Regions from separate parts of the Planococcus plakortidis genome, predicted to be linked through region 2. Evidence: riboswitches for the same ligand, from Rfam matches in the RefSeq annotation. Region 2 holds a riboswitch; each other region holds the start of a gene.
The links. A riboswitch is a leader RNA that binds a small molecule or an ion and turns the genes downstream of it on or off. The one in region 2 is predicted to bind S-adenosylmethionine.
Positions count from the first base shown of each region.

Region 1: linked by a shared signal. The riboswitch ahead of BBI15_RS03700 (transporter substrate-binding domain-containing protein) and the one ahead of metK (methionine adenosyltransferase) in region 2 are both predicted to bind S-adenosylmethionine.
Region 3: linked by a shared signal. The riboswitch ahead of BBI15_RS03115 (bifunctional homocysteine S-methyltransferase/methylenetetrahydrofolate reductase) and the one ahead of metK (methionine adenosyltransferase) in region 2 are both predicted to bind S-adenosylmethionine.

Region 1 is NZ_CP016539.2:712,321-716,602, reverse strand. It holds gene BBI15_RS03710 (lysozyme inhibitor LprI family protein) at 1-1,317, opposite strand, end outside; gene BBI15_RS03705 (vWA domain-containing protein) at 1,564-2,211, opposite strand; SAM riboswitch class I at 2,456-2,560, shown strand; gene BBI15_RS03700 (transporter substrate-binding domain-containing protein) at 2,675-3,520, shown strand; gene BBI15_RS03695 (amino acid ABC transporter permease) at 3,584-4,267, shown strand; gene BBI15_RS03690 (amino acid ABC transporter ATP-binding protein) at 4,282-4,282, shown strand, end outside.
Region 2 is NZ_CP016539.2:1,254,464-1,258,745, forward strand. It holds gene BBI15_RS06430 (alpha/beta hydrolase family protein) at 1-339, shown strand, start outside; gene pckA (phosphoenolpyruvate carboxykinase (ATP)) at 416-2,008, opposite strand; SAM riboswitch class I at 2,245-2,355, shown strand; gene metK (methionine adenosyltransferase) at 2,553-3,749, shown strand; gene BBI15_RS06445 (gamma carbonic anhydrase) at 3,785-4,282, opposite strand, start outside.
Region 3 is NZ_CP016539.2:587,791-592,072, reverse strand. It holds gene metH (methionine synthase) at 1-558, opposite strand, end outside; gene BBI15_RS03115 (bifunctional homocysteine S-methyltransferase/methylenetetrahydrofolate reductase) at 551-2,398, opposite strand; SAM riboswitch class I at 2,503-2,603, opposite strand; gene BBI15_RS03110 (DUF6920 family protein) at 2,707-3,540, opposite strand; gene BBI15_RS03105 (acyltransferase family protein) at 3,679-4,282, opposite strand, start outside.

The DNA.
Region 1 (4,282 bases), 540 kb from region 2:
TTCAGATTCAGCGGCTACCTCTTGTTTCCTTAACAATTCTTTTTGCCCCTGTTCAATTTGTTCAGCTAGGGCAAGAAGTTTGATTTCTTTTTCATCCAACTCTTCTTTCGTTAATTGATCTGTCTTCAAGTTATCTAGTGAAGATTGAGCTTGATCAAACTTCTGACTAGCAACGAGAATTCCAATCTCCTCTATTCCTTCTTTTACTTTGTTTTCGTGCTCCTGCTTTTCGACACTTACTGTATACAACTCCTGATAATGCCTTTCTAAATGGTGTGGTATTTTATCTGTCTCTCTTAATTTATCAATTTTTTCTATGACCTTATCTTGATCTCCATTTTCAGCTATTAAAGTTAATTCGTTCAATAAACGTAAAGACCAATACAAAAACTTTGTCTCATGGTCATCTGGTTTTTCATTCACAGCCAGTTCATATAAACCCAAAGCTTTTTGGTATTCCCCATTCGCCATAGCGAATTTAGCATCTTCAACCGCCTTATCGTAGCTTTCATTACTATCAGCACCGAGAGGGATAATAAGGAACATAAGTAGAGAAAAAATCGCTAAAGCAGACAATGAATAGGTCAGCTTTCTTACTTTTTTAGTGACCTTATTTTCATGCCTCCTTATAAATTTTTGATTTGCAACTCCATTCTCAGAGTACCTACTCTGAACTTTTTTCATTTCAAATTCTTCATCATCATCTCCCAGTGAATCGGCAATATATCTCAATTCTCCAATGGTAAAATCCTGAGTGACACTTTTATTGAACTTCTTTGATGATTGTAATTTACGAAATGCAGCGTATTCAAAGTCCTCTAAAAACAGATGTTTTTTATAATAGTTTTGAAAGTCTTCCTCTTTCCAACTTTTCACTTCTATTCTTTTTTCAAATTCTTCTTTCGAAAAGCCAGTATAAACTACCAAAGAAGATGTCAAACGATAAATGTCTAACTGATCTTTTCTTAACGTATTAATATATCTCTGAAGTTCATTTATATAATTATCTGTTTGCCCAAGAGGATATTTCATTCCTTTTTTTGTTGCTGACTTACCGTTGCTAAAAAATTGATCTACGAAAGCTAGTGACCAATTCTTTACTTCTACAAACACAAAGCCTAAATTCGGATCGATAATTAAAATGTCTGGCTTAAATTCTAGAAATTTAGGATCCCAGATCACTATTGAGCTAGCTGTTAACTTTGACTCCAGGACCTTCAATAAGGTTAATTCGCCTTTTAAACCTTTTTTAAGCGCATCAGTTTGTGCAGTTTCTAATGCAAACTCTAAAGCTTTTCTCCCTACAACTTTTGCCACTATGGAAATCTCCCATCTCACTCAATTAAAAGTATTTTAGATTAGTTTTAAAACTAAAAGCATAGAAGAGTAATATCTTTGATTATTAAGTAACGAATATTAACCTTCTCAATTATAACATTACTCCCTAATATCGAAATATAAATTAGTGCTTTTAGTGCATTTAATCAAAACTTTTATCGATGGGTCAGAGTATATTACGGATTCTTCAATATTTTAAATGCAAATCACTTTTCTTTTTTCACTTTATTTCTTTCCTCGAGCTTCATAATCCCGTTCAATCTCCTGCTTCCATTCCCGACTAATCTTTTTCCCGGTCCGGAACGAACTCACCGCTTCGCTCAACACTTGGTAATTCAATTCCGTCCCTTTCGCGTCCGCATGGTAATCCACCGCAAAATCCTCATCGACCCCGAATTTCTTTGCGGTCGCGACCGCGTCGATATTCGCCCCGAGGAACATGAATTCCCAGCCGTTCGCCTTCTTGGAAGCAATCATTTCATGGATTTTCCTATACGTGTATTCACAGCTGGAGTTTTCCAGGCCATCCGTCGTGATGACGAACATCACCCGGCCGGCCCGGTGTTTTTCCAATGTCCCTTTTTGCGCGTTGCTGATTTTCTGGATCGTCGAGCCGACCGCATCGAGCAAAGCCGTCATGCCGCCTACTTCGTAATCGCTATCGGTCATCGGCGAAATGCCTTCGAGCGAAATCCGGTCGTGCAACAATTCATATCCGTGATTGAACAGCACCGTCGTCACGCGGACCTCGCCAGGGAGCTTTCGCTGCTTGTCGATCAAGGCATTGAAGCCGCCGATCGTATCTTGTTCCAGCCCCGCCATCGAGCCGCTCTTGTCGAGAATAAATACCAATTCCGTCGTTTCATTTTTCATCTTCGTTTCCTCCTTTGGGTTACTTGCTACCCCAAGGATACGATTTTCGCATAGAAAAAAGGTCGCTTCGAAAGCGACCTTTTACGAACCAAGCACCTTATTCCACAACACAATTCACGTAAATCAGAGCAGCTATATACTTCAAATGTTTTCAAAAAATAAAACCCACTAAATATATAGGAATACATATTGACCTAATTAAATGTCGATGGTATGGTTCTAATATAGCTGAATAGTTAATACATTCTTATCATGAGAGGTGGAGGGATTGGCCCTACGAAACCTCGGCAGCGGACTCTTTTCGAGTACTGTGCCAAATCCAGCAAGCGAATCGCTTGAGAGATAAGAAGAGTTGAAATCTTTTTTTGAGATGCAAACCTCTTCTTATTGAAGAGGTTTTTTGTTTGGTTTCATGAAGAATCATTGCTGTTGCGCTAATTTCATTAAGGATGGTGTCATACATATGAAAAAGCCGAAAAAGTTTTTGCTTTTCACACTGATCTCAACAACAGCATTGATTGCAGCTGCGTGCGGAAATGAGGAGTCCAATAGCTCTGCCAGCGCTTCTGAATCAGGCGAACAGAATTCCTGGGAACAAATTGAGGATTCAGGCAAATTAGTGGTGGGTACAGAAGGTTTATATTTCCCGGTTACCTACTTCGATGAAACAACGAAAGAGTTGACTGGATTTGATGTGGAAGTAGTTCGGGCGATTGGAGATAAGCTGGGCCTTGAAGTTGAATTTAAAACGATGGAATTTGACGGTCTTCTGCCCGCATTAAGAAATGGCCAAATCGATGTGGCAGCAAATGATTTTTCAATTACAGAAGAACGCCTCGAGAAATTTGATTTTACAGTTCCCGTCAAGCATTCCTATGGATCAGCTATCGTCCGGGAAAGTGATGATTCTGGCATTAACACAGTGGATGATTTAGCAGGTAAAAAAGTTGGTGGAGCCGCGACGAGCAATTACTCGGATTATGCTAAAGAACAAGGCGCTGAAGTAGTAGTCTATACCGGTTCAGATACTGTGCTTCCTGAAATTGTGCAAGGGCGCGTTGACGCTACACTCAATGATTATTTAGTATTGATTCAAGCACTGGAACAATTTGATAAACCTGGATTAAAGCTTGCTGAAAATGTAAAGTTTTCTCCTAACAGCAGTGGTTTAGTGATGCAAAAAGACAGCCCGGAATTGAAAGAGCAACTTGATGCCGCCCTAACAGAATTAATTGAAGACGGCACCGTAACGGAAATTTCGCTTGAGTTTTTAGGAGCTGACGTCACAAAACCAGTTGATGTTGAATAATCCTGCCGGGGGAATCCTTTGATTCCTCTTTTTTCTATCTTGCACATCTAAAGGAGATAAAATATGTCTGATTTTAAATGGGAATATCTTTTTAACATAGAAGTCGCAATAGAGGCTCTTCCGTTTATCCTGGAAGGAGCTTGGTATACTTTATTAATCGCAATTGTAAGCATGCTTCTTGCTCTATTTCTAGGGTTGTTCGTCGCTCTTGCCCGCATGAATAAACTAACTTTGCTGTCCTTTCCCGCCCGCCTATTCATCTCATTTATGCGCGGAACACCACTTCTTGTTATTCTATTCATCCTATACTTCGGATTCCCCATGATCGGTATCGATATGCAACCACTGACAGCTGCCATCATCGGCATCAGTATCCACTTCTCCGCATATACGGCAGAAGTGATTCGGTCGGCGATCTCATCGGTAGCAAAAGGTCAATGGGAAGCTGCGGAAACTCTCAGAATGACTTACTGGCAGACTATGCGCCGTATCATTTTGCCACAAGGTACACGCATTGCTCTGCCTCCTTTATCCAGTATTTTCATGGATATTATAAAAGGCACCTCATTAGCAATGGTCATCACTGTTTCCGAGATGTTCTACAGGGCGAAAGTCGTGGTTGGACAAACTTATGAAAGCTTGACGCTGTATATTCTAGTGGCACTCATTTATTGGGCAATTTGTTCTGTTGTCACCGTATTGCAGGATTATTTAGAGAAAAAAGCAAATCGTTATGTCGTGACATGAATGGAGTTTTGAAAA
Region 2 (4,282 bases):
ATGCGCCGTATGATGAAACGGCTTTACGGCGGGACACCGAATACCGCGCTGCCTGCATTCGAAGAGCGCAATCCTTTAATGCGCATCGGGGAGAGCGATGCGTCTTACTTGATCATCCATGGCCTGAAAGACGATAATGTTTCGCCCCAGCAGGCGTTCCTGCTCGAAGAAGCATTGCAGCTCAATCATCAGCCATGTGAAACTTGGTATTTCCCGGAATACACACATTTTTTCCCTCCCACGGCGAATCGCAAGACTGCAAAAGCGCTGGCGGTATGGATGAAAGAGCAGGAGAAGCGTAAAAAGAATATTACCGAAGCTGTCCGCAATAATGCATAAGCCTAACGCGGTAATGGAGAGTAAAATAAAAAAGGCCGGAGGGAAATGAGTCATTTCCCTCCGGCCTTTTATGATGTTATTGATTATGTGTAGGGCCGCCTTTTTGGCTGATGCCAGCATCGACAGTGCCGAATTTTTCAAAGTTGTCTTTGAATTTCTTCGCCAGTTCCTGTGCTTTTTGGTCATAAGCTTCTTTATCAGCCCATGCATTGCGCGGGTTCAATACTTCAGTTGGCACGCCTGGGATTTCTTTAGGCATGTTCAAGCCGAAGACGGATTCGTGTTCCATTTCCACGCCGTTCAAGTCGCCGCGGATCGCTGCGCGCACCATCGTGCGGGTGTATGACAATTTCATGCGGCTTCCGACGCCGTAGATGCCGCCAGTCCAGCCTGTGTTTACAAGGTAGACGTCTGCGCCGTGCTCATCAATTTTATCGCCGAGCATTTCAGCGTACACGGTCGCATGAAGCGGAAGGAATGGCGAACCGAAGCATGTCGAGAATGTCGCTTCCGGTGACGTGATGCCGCGTTCTGTGCCGGCAAGTTTCGATGTATAGCCGCTCAGGAAGTGGTACATCGCTTGTTCTTTCGTCAATTTGCTGATTGGAGGCAATACGCCGAATGCGTCTGCAGTCAAAAAGACGATCGTTTTCGGGTGCCCTGCAACAGAAGGGACGACAATGTTATCGATGGCATCGATCGGGTATGCTGCACGCGTGTTTTCTGTCAACGATCCGTCGTCGTAATCCGGGATGCGCGTATCTTCGTCAACGACTACGTTTTCAAGAACCGAGCCGAAACGGATGGCATCGAAGATTTGCGGCTCGTTTTCACGGGACAAGTTGATGGTCTTCGCGTAGCAGCCGCCTTCAATGTTGAAGACGCCGTTATCGGACCAGCCGTGCTCATCGTCACCGATCAATTTGCGGTCTTCGTCAGCTGATAAAGTTGTTTTCCCTGTACCGGAAAGCCCGAAGAACAAAGCGACATCGTCATTTTTCCCGACGTTCGCTGAACAGTGCATCGGCAGGATGCCTTTTTCCGGAAGGATATAGTTCATGATCGAGAAGATGGATTTCTTCATTTCGCCAGCGTATTCCGTGCCGCCGATCAAGATGATTTTCTTTTCCATCGAAACGATGATGAAGGTTTCGGAATCCGTTCCGTCCACCGCTGGGTCTGCGTGGAAAGTCGGAGCGTAAACGACAGTGAATTCAGCTTCATGCGCCTCCAGTTCTTCCGCAGTCGGGCGGATGAACAATTGATGGGCGAACAGGTTATGCCAGGCGTATTCATTGATCGTCTGAATCGCAAGACGGGACTCAGGATCTGCGCCGGCGAAGCCTTTGAAGACGTACAAAGCGTCTTTTTCTTTCAAATGATTGAGGACTTTAGCATATAGGTTCTCGAAGATTTCAGATGAAATCGGGCGGTTGACGCTGCCCCAGTCAATTTTATCTTTCGAAATTGCCTCTTCTACCATATACTTGTCTTTAGGCGAACGGCCAGTGTACTTGCCGGTTTCGGCTTTGACTGCGCCTTCACGGGTCAATACTGCCTCCCCACGGGATGTGGCTGCTTCAACCAGTTGGGGAACGGATAATTGAGTATTGACATTGGAGCCTGCCAAAAGCTCTTTCAAATCATTTGCAAAGTTCACTGAAGTCATATATATGTACCTTCCTTTTCGTTTATTCCCAAATGAATGGGGAAGATGTATATTCGAACATTAGTATAACACATTGATGCGATTAGTCTATACTAATAACTCGAAATCTGTCAATGTTCATGATTTGTGCAATTTTATAGTAGAAAAAGCTGCATGTTTAAAAGTCCGACAATTGTTTCCGGTAAAAACGTTGACAGTGCTGGCAGCATTCCGTATGATGGGAAATTGAACGGATACTCTTATTCCGAGCTGGTGGAGGGTGCAGGCCCGATGAAACCCGGCAACCTGCTGCGCTTGCAGCGATGGTGCCCAACCTGAAGCAAGGCGAATGCCTTGGACGATAAGAGTGAAAGGTGCTTATGATGATTATTCCTTTCCTCAATGTATTGAGTGAAGGGATTTTTTTATGGAATGCCCTTAATCCTCGTGTGCAGGCTGAAAAAGCTGGAAGTTCAATTCCTTAATGGAAACGGACTTGACATGGGAAAACGAGTACCGTATCAATTTCGAGAGCAATCTCGCAGGATATAAGGAGGAACTTTTTTTGACAAACCGTCGATTATTCACATCAGAATCAGTAACAGAGGGCCATCCGGATAAGATTTGCGACCAGATCTCAGACGCAATCCTGGATGCCATTTTAGCGGAAGACCCGAACGCGCGTGTCGCATGCGAAACGACTGTAACGACAGGGCTCGTTCTTGTCGCAGGCGAAATCACGACATCGACATATGTAGACATTCCGAAAGTCGTGCGCCAGACCGTCAAAGAAATCGGCTATACACGTGCGAAATACGGATTTGACTCTGAAACAAGCGCGGTGTTGACAGCGATCGACGAGCAGTCGGCAGACATCGCGGCAGGCGTCAACGTGGCACTTGAAGCGCGTGAAGGCCAGATGACCGATAAGGAATTGGATGAAATCGGAGCAGGCGACCAAGGCTTGATGTTCGGGTACGCGTCAAACGAAACAGAAGAATTGATGCCTTTGCCGATCAGCCTGGCCCACAAACTCGCACGCCGCCTGGCAGAAGTGCGCAAAGAAGAAATCTTGCCGTATCTCCGTCCAGACGGAAAAACGCAAGTGACGATTGAATACGATGAAAACAATAAACCAGTGCGTGTCGATACGATTGTCATTTCGACGCAGCACCATCCGGAAGTATCGTTGGAGCAAATCCAGCGCAATTTGAAAGAGTACGTCATCAACGAAGTCGTGCCGGCAGAACTATTGGATGCTGAAACGAAATACTTCATCAACCCGACAGGCCGCTTTGTCATCGGCGGGCCTCAAGGAGATGCTGGTCTTACTGGCCGTAAAATCATCGTTGATACGTACGGCGGCTATGCACGACACGGCGGTGGCGCATTCTCCGGTAAAGACGCGACAAAAGTCGACCGTTCCGGCGCATATGCTGCACGCTATGTAGCGAAAAATATCGTGGCATCAGGCCTTGCCGATAAATGTGAAGTGCAACTGGCCTATGCAATCGGCGTAGCACATCCGGTATCGATTGCGGTCGATACGTTCGGGACAGGAAAAGTCAGCGAGGAAAAATTGATCGAACTCGTGCGCGCGAACTTCGATTTGCGCCCGGCCGGCATCATCAAGATGCTCGATTTGCGCCGCCCGATCTACAAACAGACAGCGGCTTATGGCCATTTCGGCCGTACGGATGTCGACCTACCGTGGGAACGCACAGATAAAGCTGAGGCTTTGAAACAACAAGCGAACGCATAAGAAAAAGCAGGCGGATATTTTTCCGCCTGCTTTTTCTATTGAAGGGATTTATAATAAGCAGCTTTTTCCGCATACTCCCGGACAATGCGTTCCATATCTTGTTTGTCCGCTTCGTTCAGTTCACGCACCACTTTTGCCGGCCGCCCGAAAGCCAATGTGCCTGGCGGAATTTTCTTGCCTTGGGCGATAAGGCTGCCAGCGCCGATAAAAGCGCCTTCGCCGACTTCAGCGCCATCCAATATGATCGAGCCCATGCCGACCAATGCGCCTTTTCTGATTTTGCAGCTGTGAAGCGTGACTTGATGGCCGATCGTGACATTGTCTTCTAGGATGAGGGGATTGTCGGGACTTTGGTGAAGCATCGACAGATCCTGTATATTGGTGTTTTTCCCGATGATCGTCGGTGCCACGTCGCCGCGGATGACCGTGTTGAACCAGACCGAGGAATTCTCGCCGATCGTCACGTCGCCAGTGACGGTCGCATAATCGGCAATGAAGGCCGATTTGTCAATGTTTGGTGATTTGTCTTTATA
Region 3 (4,282 bases), 670 kb from region 2:
CACACCAGTTTCTTCAAAAGCATCGCGAATGGCAATCGTCGCCGCTTTGACATTGAGCATATCCTGGCTCGTCTCAAGGAGTAATAGATCCGCTCCCCCTTCGATCAAGGCTTTCGCCTGTACTTGGAAATCCTGCTTTAATTCATCAAACGTGATACCGCCTGTTACCGACAAAGTTTTCGTCGTCGGCCCGAGTGCACCCGCAACAAAGCGCGGCCATTCTGGCGTCGAATATTTCGCTTGGCTCTTTTTGGCGATTTCGACCGCTTTTTGATTGATTTCCGCTGCACGATGCCCGAGCCCGTACTCATCGAGGACGACTGGCGTGCCGCCGAATGTGTTCGTACAGATGATATCAGCACCCGCTTCCAAATAAGCGTCGTGTACTCCTTCAAGCACGTCGGGACGGACAATATTCAAATATTCATTGCAGCCGTCGTATTCCTCACCACCGAAATCTTCTGCGGACAGATCCGCGTTTTGGATCATCGTTCCCATCGCGCCGTCAATGATCAAGATGCGTTTTTCGAGTTGCTGTTCAATTAAATGTTTAGGCATAGGCACGATCGCTCGCTTTCTTTAAATCTAGTTGTCGGATGTGGCGGATCAATTCCACCGTCATGTCGTAGCGCACAAATGGCGTGATCAAATAAATGCCGTTGAACAATTCCGCTGCCGTGTCGATCAATTCTTTTGCGATCTGTATGCCTTCTGCGGTCGCTTTTTCCTTGTCTTCACCGCAAGCCCGCATGCGGTCAAGTGCTTCTTCCGACAATTTGATGCCCGGCACTTCGTTATGCAAGAAGTCGGCGCTGCGGATGCTCGTCAGCGGCATGACCCCGAGGAAAATCGGCGTGTCCAAATGCTTCGTTGCTTCGTGGATTTCGATGATTTTCTCTTTTGTGTAGACCGGCTGCGAAATGAAGTAATCCGCACCGGCTTCGATTTTCTTCTCGAGCCTTTGAACCGCCCGTTCCACCACACGGACATTCGGGTTGAACGCGGCGGCAACTGAGAAGTTCGCTTTTTTCCGCAACGGTTTCCCGGAAAATGAAATGCCTTCATTGAGCTTTTTGATGAGCTGGATCAACTCCATGCTCGACACGTCGTAGACGCTTGTCGCGCCTGGGAAATCGCCGACTTTGGTCGGGTCGCCCGTGACGGCGAGTATGTCGTGGATGCCGAGTGCATCCAGCCCCATGATATGCGATTGCAAGCCAATCAAATTACGGTCGCGGCACGTAATATGCGCAAGAGGTCTGACATCCTGCTTGTGCTTGATGATCGAACCCATCGCCATATTGCTGATGCGCGGCGAAGCGAGTGAATTGTCGGCCATCGTGATGGCGTCTATGCCTTCTGCGTCCAATGCCTTTGAACCTTCAAGGAATTTCTCGATGTCCAAATGGCGCGGCGTATCGAGTTCGACGATGATCGTCCGCTCGGTTTTCGCTTTTTCGTGCAAGGGCTTGTCTTTTAACGCCTCCGCCTCGCGGATGACAATCGGCTTTTTCTCTTCGACTTTCTTTTCGGTGATCGGCTGCAAATGGCCGATGCGTTTTTTCACTGCTTCGATATGTTTTGGCGTCGTGCCGCAACAACCGCCGATGAGTCTCACGCCTTCTTCGCGCAAAAGCAGTGCCGCACGGCCGAAATAATCGGCTTCCGATTCATAGACGATGCGCCCGTCTTCGATATCCAATAGCGAAGCGTTCGGATAAGCGGATAAAAACGCTTTTTCCGGCAGTTCGACGCCTTCAAATGCTTGGATGGTATGGTGCGGGCCAAGCCGGCAATTGACGCCGACGATTTCCGCGCCGAGCGCATCGAGCCGTTTCAATCCTTCGTTTAAGCTCATGCCGTTTTGCAAAATGCCGGGTTCGTGCATCGACAATTGCGCGATTAAAGGGGCGTCTGTCAGTTTCTTCAAATGGGTGACGGTCGCCGCCAGTTCCTCGAAATCGTAATACGTCTCGAGCAATAAGCCGTCCGGGTCGCCGGACAATAAATGCTTCGCCTGCTGGTCGACCATAGCGACGATTTCATCCAAAGTGGCATCGCTTTTCCGGATGCCGCGGATGCCGCCGATCGTACCGACGACAAACTGCCCGCCGTCTTTTGCGGCTTTATTGGCGATGGCGATCGCTGCTTTATTGATCGCTTCGGTCTGTTCTTCGAGCCCGTAGCGCGCCAGTTTATGGGCATTCGCCCCGTATGTGTTCGTTTGGATAATGTCGGCCCCGGCTGCGATATAATCGCGGTGGATCTTCTCGATCACTTCCGGGCGCTGGATGTTCAATTCCTCGTTGCAATATTCGATGCCGTACGAGTACAACAGCGTTCCCATGGCGCCGTCCGCCGTCAGCATCCGTTTTTTCAGTTCATCCAATAACATGATTCGTCCTCCTCTGTCTGATTTTGCCGTGCAGCTGCGGACGCATCGATATGAAACAAAAAAAGCCTTCCATGAAAAAGAAGGCTTTACGATATCGGACTCGTTCCTTTTCATCTGCCAGGCATATGCCTGCTGGAATTAGCACCTGACCTAACGGCTGGTTGCTGAAGCGTCATCGGGCCAGTCCCTCGACTTCTCTAGATAAGAATTCACTATGCAGTTTTCAGTATTCCCACATGATACCCCCTGCGATGATTTGGGTCAAGGTGATTTATCAAAAAACAAAGAACTTTCTGTTACATTTCCGGCCTTTACCAGGCATCCGGAACGCGCGGATTGAATTTGGCGGCTTCGACAGTGAATTTATACCACGTGAAGGCTTGGCCGTCGATGATCCACGTAATGTCGATGCGACGCGGGATTTCGATGCCGTCGACTTGTTGCCATTCATGCACTTCGGCAATGCACGGCAAGCGCTTCGCCTCTTCGCCGACGTCTTTATAGCGCATCGCCCGCGCCCGCTTCATGCGCCCTGTTTCATCAAACTCGAAGGTTACATTGGCGGTCGACCCGTTATAGGTCATTTCCGCTTCCACGGAATGGGCATTGCTGTTCAAAAACCGCACGTACGGGCTGAACACCAGTCCCGGAAGCCACGCCATCTCCATTAAAAAGCGCTGCAAGGCCGATTCATCCAGCTTGCCGTCCGGCATCGACCGGTTGATCGGCACGAGGCCCGCAAAGCGGAGGCGCATGCCCGCGCGGCCATCCCGAAAACTGTCGGCCCCTGTAACGAACAAGCCGTCCACTTTCATGCGCGCTTTCCAATAAAACGACGGCGGCTCCATAAAGCTGTATTGCTCGGCGGTCGATTCACTCCATTCTTCCTGGTCGGGTTTCGTTTTCATCCAGCCCACTTGCTTTACGTAAACGCCCATCACCTGTTCCCGGCCGATCGCGCCGCTCACTTCCAGCCATTTGGCGATCGGTTTTGGAAGATTGTCCGTTCTTGCCTGTTCCACTTCACCGGCGTGCCGGACTTCCGGCCATGTCGGTTTAACAAGCCGCGTCATGTCTTTATATTTCCGGTAAATTCCGTATGCCCCGAGCGTCGTCAATGCTAAAACCGGCCATCTGCGTTTCATGCCACATACCCCTCTCCGATTTTGCTGCGCACTTTGTTCCTTGCTATTCTCTTTCGACACAGCATTTGTTTTCCCTGCAAAACGAATCAATAGAAAACGCCTCCGGAAGAGTGCCCTTCCGGAGGCGTTCAGTATTCATCAGTTCAACTTTTCAAAAGCCGGTTCGAGATGTTCTCTTAATGCAGGCCCCATCGTTTGCGAATAAAGCGTCGTTAAATGATGCTTATCGCGGTAGACGAGCACATTGCCGATGACCGGCGGGCACGTATCGTCCGTGCAGAAATACTCGGACATATCGGCGAACGTCACATTGTCCGGGATGTCTTCTGTATTTTCCCATGGCACAACATCCGACAACGCTTTACTGCGTTCAACCGAGCAATTGTCGACGCTCAATTCATCGAGACACAGCGTCGGATCGACTTTCATGCGGGGGTTGTCACGCACGGCGAAAATCCCCGCGATCCCTTCGAACTCTTTCCATTTAGCAAGATACCCTTTTGGCACCGTATCGCCAGAATTCACCGTCGCTGTCGTGAAGATCAAATCAGGCGGTTCTGCCATCAAGCGCTCTTGAAGGTTATCGTTCCACGTCATGCACGCTTCATCCAATTGGCCGTCGAAATCGCCGCTTGAGAATCGGCACGCGTCTTTATTATAGACATCGATGCGCATGTTCATTTCTTCTGCGACGGCTTCAAGTGCCGGGAACCAATGTCCGGAATGCGAACCGCCGACCAAT